Linked DNA regions of Reyranella humidisoli. The protein of the gene in region 1 binds, or shares a complex with, the protein of each later gene. Links are inferred from orthologs where the notes say so. Each region holds a gene or a part of one and is shown on either strand. Other genes may lie near its edges.

The links. The genes of interacting proteins can lie anywhere in the genome.
Region 2: the proteins of tig (region 1) and rpsG are in contact, whole or in part, in a crystal structure (PDB 3GTY), measured with the Thermotoga maritima proteins. The link is inferred for Reyranella humidisoli from one-to-one orthologs. Residues at the interface, in WP_004081061.1 of Thermotoga maritima: Glu122, Val124, Val129, Leu130, Tyr133, Glu188, Gly259, Ile262, Tyr263, Glu266, Ser270, Glu273, Gln274, Glu277, Arg308, Gln311, Ile312, Ser315, Tyr316, Glu325, Arg329, Arg336, Leu363, Phe366, Trp367, Arg373, Leu377, Arg381, Leu384, Glu387; in WP_004081843.1 of Thermotoga maritima: Lys34, Lys52, Lys55, Glu59, Arg62, Gln63, Glu66, Asn67, Lys69, Val71, Arg95, Ala109, Lys110, Lys111, Gly112, Arg113, Pro114, Glu117, Glu121, Ile124, Ala125, Tyr127, Asn128, Asn129, Thr130, Gly131, Lys135, Asp139, Arg142, Met143.

The regions. Positions count from the first base shown.
Region 1 is NZ_JAHOPB010000003.1:437,541-444,994, reverse strand. What follows is about bases 1-2,794. They hold tig (trigger factor), read left to right. Parts: upstream 1-619; coding sequence 620-1,969; downstream 1,970-2,794. Other genes in these bases: KQ910_RS25580 (ATP-dependent Clp protease proteolytic subunit), read left to right, coding at 2,047-2,697; KQ910_RS25595 (NAD(P)H-hydrate dehydratase), read left to right, coding at 1-428. In the rest of the region: ATP-dependent Clp protease ATP-binding subunit ClpX, read left to right, coding at 2,842-4,113; lon (endopeptidase La), read left to right, coding at 4,288-6,687; KQ910_RS25565 (HU family DNA-binding protein), read left to right, coding at 6,864-7,136. UniProt on the Bacillus subtilis protein: Involved in protein export. Acts as a chaperone by maintaining the newly synthesized protein in an open conformation. Functions as a peptidyl-prolyl cis-trans isomerase.
Region 2 is NZ_JAHOPB010000001.1:3,073,271-3,076,231, forward strand. It holds rpsG (30S ribosomal protein S7), read left to right. Parts: upstream 1-1,226; coding sequence 1,227-1,697; downstream 1,698-2,961. Other genes in the region: rpoC (DNA-directed RNA polymerase subunit beta'), read left to right, coding at 1-406; rpsL (30S ribosomal protein S12), read left to right, coding at 840-1,211; fusA (elongation factor G), read left to right, coding at 1,734-2,961.

The sequences.
Region 1 (7,454 bases):
ATCCCGCGCTGCTGTTCCGCAGCATCTCGGGGCCGACGTTGCTCACGCCGCATGAGGGCGAGTTCCGCAGGCTCTTTCCCGATCTCGGTGGAATGAGCGACAAGCTCGGGCGGGTGAGGCGCGCGGCGGCGCGCAGCGGTGCGACGATCCTGCTGAAGGGGCCCGATACGGTGATCGCCACGCCCGACGGCCGCGCGATCGTGAACACGCATGCATCGCCCGCGTTGGCCACCGCGGGCTCCGGCGACGTGCTCGCCGGATTGATCGGCGGGTTGCTGGCGCAGGGGCTCACTCCCTTCGCGGCAGCGGCTGCGGCCGCGTGGCTGCATGGCGAATGTGCGCACCTGTTCGGTCGCCCGGGACTGATCGCCGAGGATTTGCCGGCGCTCCTGCCGCATGCTCTGCAGTCGTTGTCGTCCTTTAATTGACCGTTCCGCGGGGTCGGGCTAAGAGGCCCGCGATTCGGCCTTCGCGGCACGCCCCGATGGCTCAGGACGTCGTTTGGGCAGGCTTCGGGCGGGCGTGGTGGAATTGGTAGACACGCGAGATTTAGGTTCTCGTGCCGCAAGGCGTGGGGGTTCAAGTCCCTCCGCCCGCACCAGGAAATGGAAGTGAGACAATGCAAGTTACGGAACTCTCGGCCGAAGGCCTGAAGCACCAGTTCAAGATCGTCGTCCCCGTCGGCGACCTCACGGCGAAGATCGACGAGCGCCTCGCCGAAATGGCCAAGACCGCGGCGCTGCCGGGCTTCCGCCCGGGCAAGGTGCCGGTGGGCCTGCTCAAGAAGCAGTACGGCCAGGCGCTGTTCGGCGAAGCCGTCGAGGCGGCCGTCAACACCAGCACCGCAAAGGCGATCGAGGATCGCGGCCTGAGGCCCGCGCTGCAGCCGCGCGTCGACCTGAAGCAGCTCGAAGAGGGCAAGGACGTCGAGTTCGAGGTCGTGGTTGAAGTGCTGCCGGAGATCGGCAAGCTCGACTTCTCGGGCATCGAGCTCGAGCGTCTCAAGGCCGAAGTGCCTGAGAAGGACATCGACGAGGCGCTGGAGCGCATCGGCAAGGCCAACCGCGAGCAGAAGCCCGTCGATCCGCCGCGTCCGGCGCAGAAGGGCGATGCCATCAAGGTCGACTTCATCGGCTCGGTCGACGGCGTGGAGTTCCCCGGCGGCGCGGCGCAGGACTATGTGCTGGAGCTGGGGTCGGGCTCGTTCATTCCGGGCTTCGAGGACCAGCTGATCGGCGCCGAGGTCGACAAGCCGGTCGACGTGAAGGTGACCTTCCCGGCCGAGTACGGCGCGCCCGAACTCGCCGGCAAGGATGCCGTCTTCAAGTGCACGATCAAGGAAGTGCTGGAATTCGTCGACAAGCCGGTCGACGACGAGCTTGCGAAGAAGAACAACTTCGAGAACCTCGAAGCCATGCGCAAGGCGGTGGGCGAGCGGATCGGCCAGGATTACACGCAGATTTCGCGCGGGATGATCAAGCGTCAGCTCCTCGACAAGCTGGCCGACACCCAGAAGTTTGCCGTGCCGGACGGGCTCGTCGAGGGCGAGTTCAACGCCATCTGGCAGCGCATCGAAGAAGCGAAGAAGAACGGCCAGAAGGTCGAGGACGACGAAGAGAAGATGCGCAAGGAGTATCGCGACATCGCCGAGCGCCGCGTCCGCCTCGGCCTGTTGCTGGCCGATGTCGGCCGCTCCAACAACATCGACGTCACGCCGGAGGAACTCAACCAGGCGGTCATGCGCGAAGCCATGCGCTACCAGGGCCAGGAACGCCAGGTGCTCGAGTTCTACAGCAAGAACGCCGAGATGAAGGACCAGCTCCGGGCGCCGATCTTCGAAGAGAAGACGGTCGACTTTATCCTGGAACTGGCCAAGGTCACCGAGAAGTCGGTTACCCCGGAGGAACTGCTCAAGGTCGCCCGTGAGGCCGAGCAGGAAGAAGAGGGCGCGGAAAAGGCGGCGGGCTGATCTTGAGCCGGTGGCCTTGAACAGGACCACCGGCACTGCCACTTTCTGAAGCAACGTTACTCAAGGGGGCCACCGCGATGATTCGCGACCGCGATCCGCTGGAAGTTCATAACAACTACTACGTCCCGATGGTGGTCGAGCAATCGGCGCGCGGCGAACGCGGCTACGACATCTGGTCGAGGCTGCTGAAGGAACGGATCGTCTTCCTCAACGGTCCGGTCGAGGATCACGTGGCGGGCGTGATCTGCGCCCAGCTGCTTTATCTCGAAGCCGAGAACCCGACGAAGGACATCTCGTTCTACATCAACTCGCCCGGTGGCGTGGTGACGTCCGGCATGGCGATCTACGACACCATGCGTTACATCCGGCCACACATCTCGACGCTGGTCTATGGTCAGGCCGCGTCGATGGGCTCGCTGCTGCTGACGGCGGGCGAGAAGGGCAAGCGCTTCGCGCTCCCGAACGCCCGGATCATGATCCACCAGCCGTCGGGCGGCGCCCAGGGCCAGGCAACGGACATCGAGATCCACGCGCGGGAAATCCTCGCGACCCGTTCGCGGCTGAACCAGATGTACGTCGAACATACCGGCAAGCCGATCGAGGTGATCGAGCAGGCCATGGAGCGCGACAAGTTCTTCGCGCCCCAGGAAGCCAAGGAATTCGGCCTTATCGACGATGTGCTCGAGAAGCGGCCGACCCCGACCATCATCCAGGCTGCTGCCTCCTAGGCGGCAAAAGCGACCAATTGTTTCCTGTTCGCACGGCGGCACACCATATTTTGATGTTGTCGCCGTCCGGGCGGCACGTTTAACATAGGCTTGTGTGCGGGCCCGCAGGTCGTAGGGCCCCCCAAGCGGAGGTGCGTTACAGACATGCCAGCCGCCAAGTCCGGGGGTGATTCCCGCAACACCCTGTATTGCAGCTTCTGCGGCAAGAGCCAGCATGAAGTCCGCAAGCTCATTGCCGGTCCGACCGTATTCATCTGCGATGAATGCGTCGAACTCTGCATGGACATCATCAGGGAAGAGAGCAAGACCACCCTGGTCAAATCCAAGGACGGGGTGCCGTCTCCCAAGGAGATTCGCCAGATCCTCGATGACTACGTCATCGGCCAGGACCGGGCGAAGCGCATCCTCGCCGTCGCCGTGCACAACCACTACAAGCGGTTGAGCCATGGCGGGAAGGCCAACGAAGTCGAGATCGCCAAGTCCAACATCATGCTGATCGGCCCCACGGGCTGCGGCAAGACCCTGCTGGCCCAGACGCTGGCCCGCATGCTGGACGTGCCGTTCACGATGGCCGACGCCACGACGCTGACCGAAGCCGGTTACGTCGGCGAGGACGTCGAGAACATCATCCTCAAGCTGCTGCAGGCTGCCGACTACAACGTCGAGCGTGCCCAGCGCGGCATCGTCTACATCGACGAGGTCGACAAGATCAGCCGCAAGTCCGACAACCCCTCGATCACGCGCGACGTATCGGGTGAGGGGGTGCAGCAGGCGCTGTTGAAGATCATGGAAGGCACCGTCGCCTCCGTGCCGCCGCAGGGTGGGCGCAAGCATCCGCAGCAGGAGTTCCTGCAGGTCGACACGACGAACATCCTGTTCATCTGCGGTGGCGCCTTCGCGGGCCTCGACAAGATCATCTCGATGCGCCGCCAGGGCACGTCGATCGGCTTTGGCGCTGAAGTGCGCGGGCCCGAGGATCGCCGTACCGGCGAAATCCTCAAGGACCTCGAGCCCGAGGACCTGCTGCGCTACGGGCTGATCCCCGAGTTCGTCGGCCGCCTGCCGGTCGTCGCCACGCTCGACGATCTCGACGAGGTCGCGCTGATCGAGATCCTGACGCGCCCGAAGAACGCGCTGCTCAAGCAGTACCAGCGTCTCTTCGACATGGAGAACGTGAAGCTCAAGTTCTCCGACGATGCCCTGCGCGCGGTCTCCCAGAAGGCAATCCAGCGCAAGACCGGCGCCCGCGGGCTTCGGTCCATCATGGAGACCGTCCTGCTGGACACCATGTACGACCTGCCGTCGCTCGACGGGGTCGAGGAAGTGGTGATCAACCGGGAAGTCATCGAGGGTCGCGCCCAGCCGCTGTACGTGCATGGTGAGCGCAAAGAAGGCGTTGCCGCTGCGCCGGCCTGAGTTTTGCTGCGTCGGCGACAACCGTCGCCGGCGGTCTTCCCGACGGGCCTTGAACAACCCTCTGTTCAGGCCAATCTCTGACATCGAGTGCGCGCGTTCGCGTGCCGAGGATCGCCCGCAGGGGATCGCCGGCCCCGGCGCGGGTAGCTCTAACAGCGTACGTTGCGAGGCATCATGAACGCCCCCACTCAAGGAACCGTCTACCCCGTCCTGCCGCTGCGCGACATCGTCGTGTTCCCCGGCATGATCGTTCCCCTCTTCGTCGGCCGTGAAAAGAGCGTGAAGGCCCTCGAAGAGGTCATGAAGGACGACAAGCAGATCCTGCTGATCGCCCAGAAGAACGCCAGCCAGGACGATCCCGGCCCCGATGACATCTACACGATCGGAACGCTCGGCACGGTGCTGCAGCTCCTGAAGCTTCCCGACGACACCGTGAAGGTGCTGGTCGAGGGCGGCCGCCGCGTGAAGATCACCGCCTACAACGACCGTCCGGACTTCTTCGAGGCGCAGGCCGTCGACATGGAAGAGTCGACCGGCGACGGCGCCGAGATTCAGGCGGCTGCGCGCACCGTGGTCTCGGAATTCGAGAACTACGTGAAGCTGAACAAGAAGGTGCCGCCGGAAGTCGTGGTCTCGATCAACAAGATCGAGGACCCCGCCAAGCTCGCCGACACGATCTCCGCGCATCTCGCCCTCAAGGTCGCCGAGAAGCAGCAGCTGCTCGAACTCGACTCGGTGTCGAAGCGGCTGGAGCGGATACTCGGCCTGATGGAAGGCGAGATCGGCGTCCTGCAGGTCGAGAAGAAGATCCGCAATCGCGTGAAGCGTCAGATGGAGAAGACGCAGCGCGAGTACTATCTCAACGAGCAGATGAAGGCGATCCAGAAGGAGCTTGGCGAGACCGAGGACGGTCGCGACGAGATTTCCGAGCTGGAGAAGCGCATCAAGAAGACTCGCCTCAGCAAGGAGGCGAAGGAGAAGGCCAACGCCGAGCTGAAGAAGCTCCGGACGATGAGCCCGATGTCGGCCGAGGCGACGGTGGTGCGCAACTACCTCGACTGGCTGCTGTCGATTCCGTGGCGCAAGCCCACGAAGATCATCAAGGACCTGAAGTACGCCGAGGACATTCTCAACGCCGATCATCACGGCCTCGAGAAGGTCAAGGAACGCATCCTCGAGTATCTCGCGGTCCAGCAGCGCGTCGACAAGATGAAGGGCCCGATCCTGTGCCTGGTCGGCCCGCCGGGCGTCGGCAAGACATCGCTCGGCAAGTCGATCGCCAAGGCCACGGGGCGCAACTTCGTGCGCATGTCGCTGGGCGGCGTGCGCGACGAGGCCGAGATCAGGGGCCATCGCCGGACCTATATCGGTTCGCTGCCGGGTAAGGTCATCCAGTCGATGAAGAAGGCGAAGTCCTCGAACCCGCTGTTCCTGCTCGACGAGATCGACAAGCTCGGCGCGGATTTCCGCGGCGACCCGTCTTCGGCGCTGCTCGAGGTCCTCGACCCCGAGCAGAACACGACGTTCAACGACCACTATCTCGAAATCGACTACGACCTGTCGAACGTGATGTTCATCACCACGGCCAACTCGCTGCGCATGGCGCAGCCGCTGCTGGACCGCATGGAGATCATCCGTCTCGCCGGTTACACCGAGGACGAGAAGGTCGCGATCACGCGCAAGCACCTGATCCCCAAGCAGGTCGAGGCGAACGGCCTCAAGGCCAACGAGATCGAGATCCACGACGACGCGGTGCGCGACCTCGTGCGCTACTACACGCGCGAGGCGGGCGTCCGTAACCTGGAACGCGAGATCGCCAACCTGGCCCGCAAGGCCACCAAGGAAATCCTCATGAAGGGGGCATCCAAGGTGAAGATCGGCCGCAAGAACCTGGACAAGTATGCCGGCGTCCGGCGCTTCCGCTTCGGCGAGGCCGAGCTCGAGGATCTGGTCGGCATCACGACGGGGCTGGCGTGGACCGAGGTCGGCGGCGAGTTGCTGCAGATCGAGGCCGTGCTGGTTCCGGGACGGGGCCGCATGTCGGTCACCGGCAAGCTTGGCGACGTGATGCAGGAATCGGTGCAGGCGGCAAACGCCTATGTCCGGTCGCGTGCCCACGTGTTCGGCATCAAGTCGAGCATCTTCGAGAAGCGCGACATCCACATCCACGTGCCCGAGGGCGCGACGCCGAAGGACGGTCCGTCCGCCGGCGTGGGAATGGTCACCTCGATCGTGTCGGCGCTGACCGGTATTCCGGTGCGCAAGGAAGTGGCGATGACCGGCGAGATCAGCCTGCGCGGGCGGGTCATGCCGATCGGCGGTCTCAAGGAGAAGCTCCTGGCGGCGCTGCGCGGCGGTCTCAAGACCGTGCTCATCCCCAAGGAGAACGAGCGCGACCTGCCGGAGATTCCGGACAACGTGAAGAAGGGCCTGGAGATCGTTCCGGTTTCGACCGTGGACGAAGTGCTCGCGCGGGCACTGGTGAAGCCGGTGGTCGCCATCGAATGGGTGAACGACCTTGATGCCGTGACGCCAAAGCCGGCGGAAAGCGTGGAGCCGGCCCGGGCGCACTAGACGCGTTCGGGAAAACCAAAAGGCGAAGCCCCGGAGCGATCCGGGGCTTCGTCATTTTTACGCAACGGGTGCGGTCGATCATCGGCCAAACCTACAAAATGTGGTACTCCGGCGTTGACGCCGTTTTCCGGCCGCCCTTACACTTGAGGGCTGCCGGACCACCCAGAGGCTCGCCCGTGAACAAGCACGATCTGATTGCCGCCGTCGCCGCTTCGACGAACCTGTCCAAAGTCGATGCTGCAAATGCCGTCGATTCGATCCTCACGGTGATTACCAAGTCGCTGAAGAAGAAGGAAAAGGTCCTCCTGGTCGGCTTCGGCACGTTTCAGGTGACCAAGCGCAAGGCAGGCGAGGGGCGTAACCCCCAGACTGGCGAGAAGATCAAGATTCCGGCGGCCATCGTGCCGCGTTTCAAGGCCAGCAAGACCCTGAAGGATGCGATCAACTAGGCATTTTTCTCCTCGCTGTGCTACCACCCTCGGCGGGCGATTAGCTCAGCGGTAGAGCATTCCCTTTACACGGGAGCGGTCGGCGGTTCGATCCCGTCATCGCCCACCAGCCCCAGTTTCGCTGGTCGTCACGTCTTGGACGGAACACGTTGAAATATCGGGCATTTGTGCATCTTTTCGCGGGTGCAACATGCTTGACACTCCAAAGGCGCTCCTATATCTCTCCGCGCGCCGTTTGGGGCTGAGAAAGCGGGCGTAGTTCAGTTGGTTAGAATGCCGGCCTGTCACGCCGGAGGTCGCGGGTTCGAGTCCCGTCGC
Region 2 (2,961 bases), on another replicon or contig:
CGACGCCGGCGACACGACGTTCCTGATCGGCGAACAGGTCGACAAGGCCGAGTTCGAGGTCGAGAACGCCAAGATCGTCGCGGAGAAGCTGCGGCCGGCCAAGGCCGACCCGGTCCTCCTCGGCATCACCAAGGCGTCGCTGCAGACCAAGTCGTTCATCTCGGCGGCCTCCTTCCAGGAGACAACCCGCGTCCTGACCGAGGCGGCCGTCAGCGGCCGCGTAGACACCCTTCAGGGCCTGAAGGAGAACGTCATCGTCGGCCGTCTGATCCCGGCGGGTACCGGCGGGGTCGTGAACCGCCTCAAGGCCATTGCCGCCCAGCGCGACCGGGCGATCCTGGCCGCCGGCATCGACGGCGAGGACCTGCCGGTCCCGACGCTCGAGGAAGAACACGCGGCCGATTGATATCGGTCCACGAGACTGAAAAATGGGAAGGCCGCGCTCGCAAGAGGGCGGCCTTCTTCAATTGTGGCCGCGGCGTGAAAAAGCCACCAGATATAGTTGTTAGATTCTTGCGCCCTTCGCTTCATGCGAGTCAGGAACGAGTCGGATTCAAACGACTCAGAAATAACCAACGATATCAATGCGAAAAGCGATGGAGCGCGCTTGACGCTTGGGAACAGCGGCCATATAAGCGCGCCACCTCGTCGAGGGGCTGGTGGTTGGCGTGAGCCAAAACGCAGCCTGACGCCGAGGACCGCTACAAGTCAGGCCACCAGGCCACAAAGCTATTCATCCGCGCGGGGCAGTGCGTTAGTCGCTATGCCCGCGCATATGCTTTGTGCCGACGCGTCGATGTTGGGCGGACCCGAGACGGCGTTAAGGAAACCGGAAATCAATGCCGACTATTAACCAGCTGATCCGCAAGCAGCGCCACGGCCTCAAGGCCCACAACAAGGTGCCGGCGCTCGAGGCTTGCCCGCAGAAGCGTGGCGTTTGCACCCGCGTCTACACCACGACGCCCAAGAAGCCGAACTCCGCGCTGCGCAAGGTCGCCAAGGTGCGTCTGACCAACTCTTACGAGGTGGTGAGCTACATCCCGGGCGAGGGTCACAATCTCCAGGAGCATTCGGTGGTCATGATTCGCGGTGGTCGCGTGAAGGACCTTCCGGGCGTTCGCTATCACATCATTCGCGGCACCCTCGATACGCAGGGTGTCAAGGACCGCAAGCAACGCCGTTCGAAGTACGGCGCGAAGCGTCCGAAGTAGGCGAGGGAGAAAAGCATGTCCCGTCGTCGCGCAGCTGAAAAGCGTGAAGTCCTGCCGGACGCCAAGTTCGGCGATATCGTTCTCAGCAAGTTCATGAACACGCTGATGGAGCGTGGCAAGAAGTCGGTCGCCGAGCACATCGTCTACGGTGCGCTCGATGAGGTCGAGGCCAAGCTCAAGCAGGATCCGGTTCCGGCCTTCCACGAGGCGCTGGAGAACGTGAAGCCGGCCGTCGAGGTCCGCTCGCGTCGCGTCGGTGGTGCCACCTATCAGGTGCCCGTCGAGGTCCGTCCGGAGCGTCGTCAGGCGCTGGCCATCCGCTGGATCATCCAGGCCGCCCGCGACCGCTCCGGCCACAGCATGACCGAGAAGCTCTCCGCCGAGCTGCTCGACGCCTTCAATCGTCGCGGTAACGCGGTGAAGAAGCGCGAGGACACCCACAAGATGGCCGACGCCAACAAGGCGTTCGCGCACTACCGCTGGTAAGCGCTCTCCAGGCCCCCTCCAAGAAAGCCCAGTTCCATGGCTCGTACTACCCCCATCGCCGACTACCGTAACATCGGTATCATGGCGCATATCGACGCCGGCAAGACGACGACGACCGAGCGCATCCTGTACTACACCGGCAAGTCGCATAAGATCGGCGAAGTCCATGACGGCGCCGCGACCATGGACTGGATGGAGCAGGAGCAGGAGCGCGGCATCACGATCACGTCTGCGGCCACGACGTGCTTCTGGCGGGTCGAGAGCGGCCCCTACAAGGACGTGAGCTATCGCGTCAACATCATCGACACGCCCGGCCATGTGGACTTCACGATCGAAGTCGAGCGTTCGCTGCGCGTGCTCGACGGCGCCGTCTGCGTGTTCGACTCGGTGGCCGGCGTGGAGCCGCAGTCCGAGACGGTGTGGCGCCAGGCCGACAAGTACGGCGTGCCGCGCATCTGCTTCATCAACAAGATGGATCGCACCGGCGCGAACTTCTATCGCACGGTCGACATGATCGTGGACCGCCTTGGTGCCAAGCCGCTTGTCACCCAGCTCCCGATCGGTTCCGAGGGCGAGTACAAGGGCCTGGTCGACCTCGTCTCGAACAAGGCCATCATCTGGCTGGAAGAGACGCTCGGCGCCAAGTTCGAGGTCGTCGAGATCCCGGACGAGATGAAGGAAAAGGCCGCGGAATACCGCGCCAAGCTGCTCGACATGGCCGTCGAGCAGGACGACGTCGCCATGGAAAAGTTCCTGGATGGCGAGGAGCCGGACTACGACACGCTGATCAAGTGCATCCGCACGGGCACGATCAACTATGCGTTCGTTCCCGTGCTGTGCGGTTCGGCCTTCAAGAACAAGGGCGTGCAGCCCATGCTTGACGCCGTCGTGAACTATCTTCCGGCCCCGAACGACGTTGCCGACGTCAAGGGCGTCAAGATGGGCACGGACGAGGCGATCACGTTGCCGTCGAGCGACGACGCGCCCCTGTCGGCGCTGGCATTCAAGATCATGACCGACCCGTTCGTCGGTTCGCTAACCTTCGCGCGCGTCTATTCGGGCGTGCTCGAGTCGGCCACCGGCGTGCTGAACAGCACGAAGGACCGCAAGGAGCGTATCGGCCGCATGCTGCTCATGCATGCCAACAACCGTGAAGACGTGAAGGAAGCCCGTGCCGGCGACATCATCGCCCTGGCCGGCCTCAAGAGCGTCACGACCGGCGACACTCTGTGCTCGCCCGAGCATCCGGTCATCCTCGAGCGGA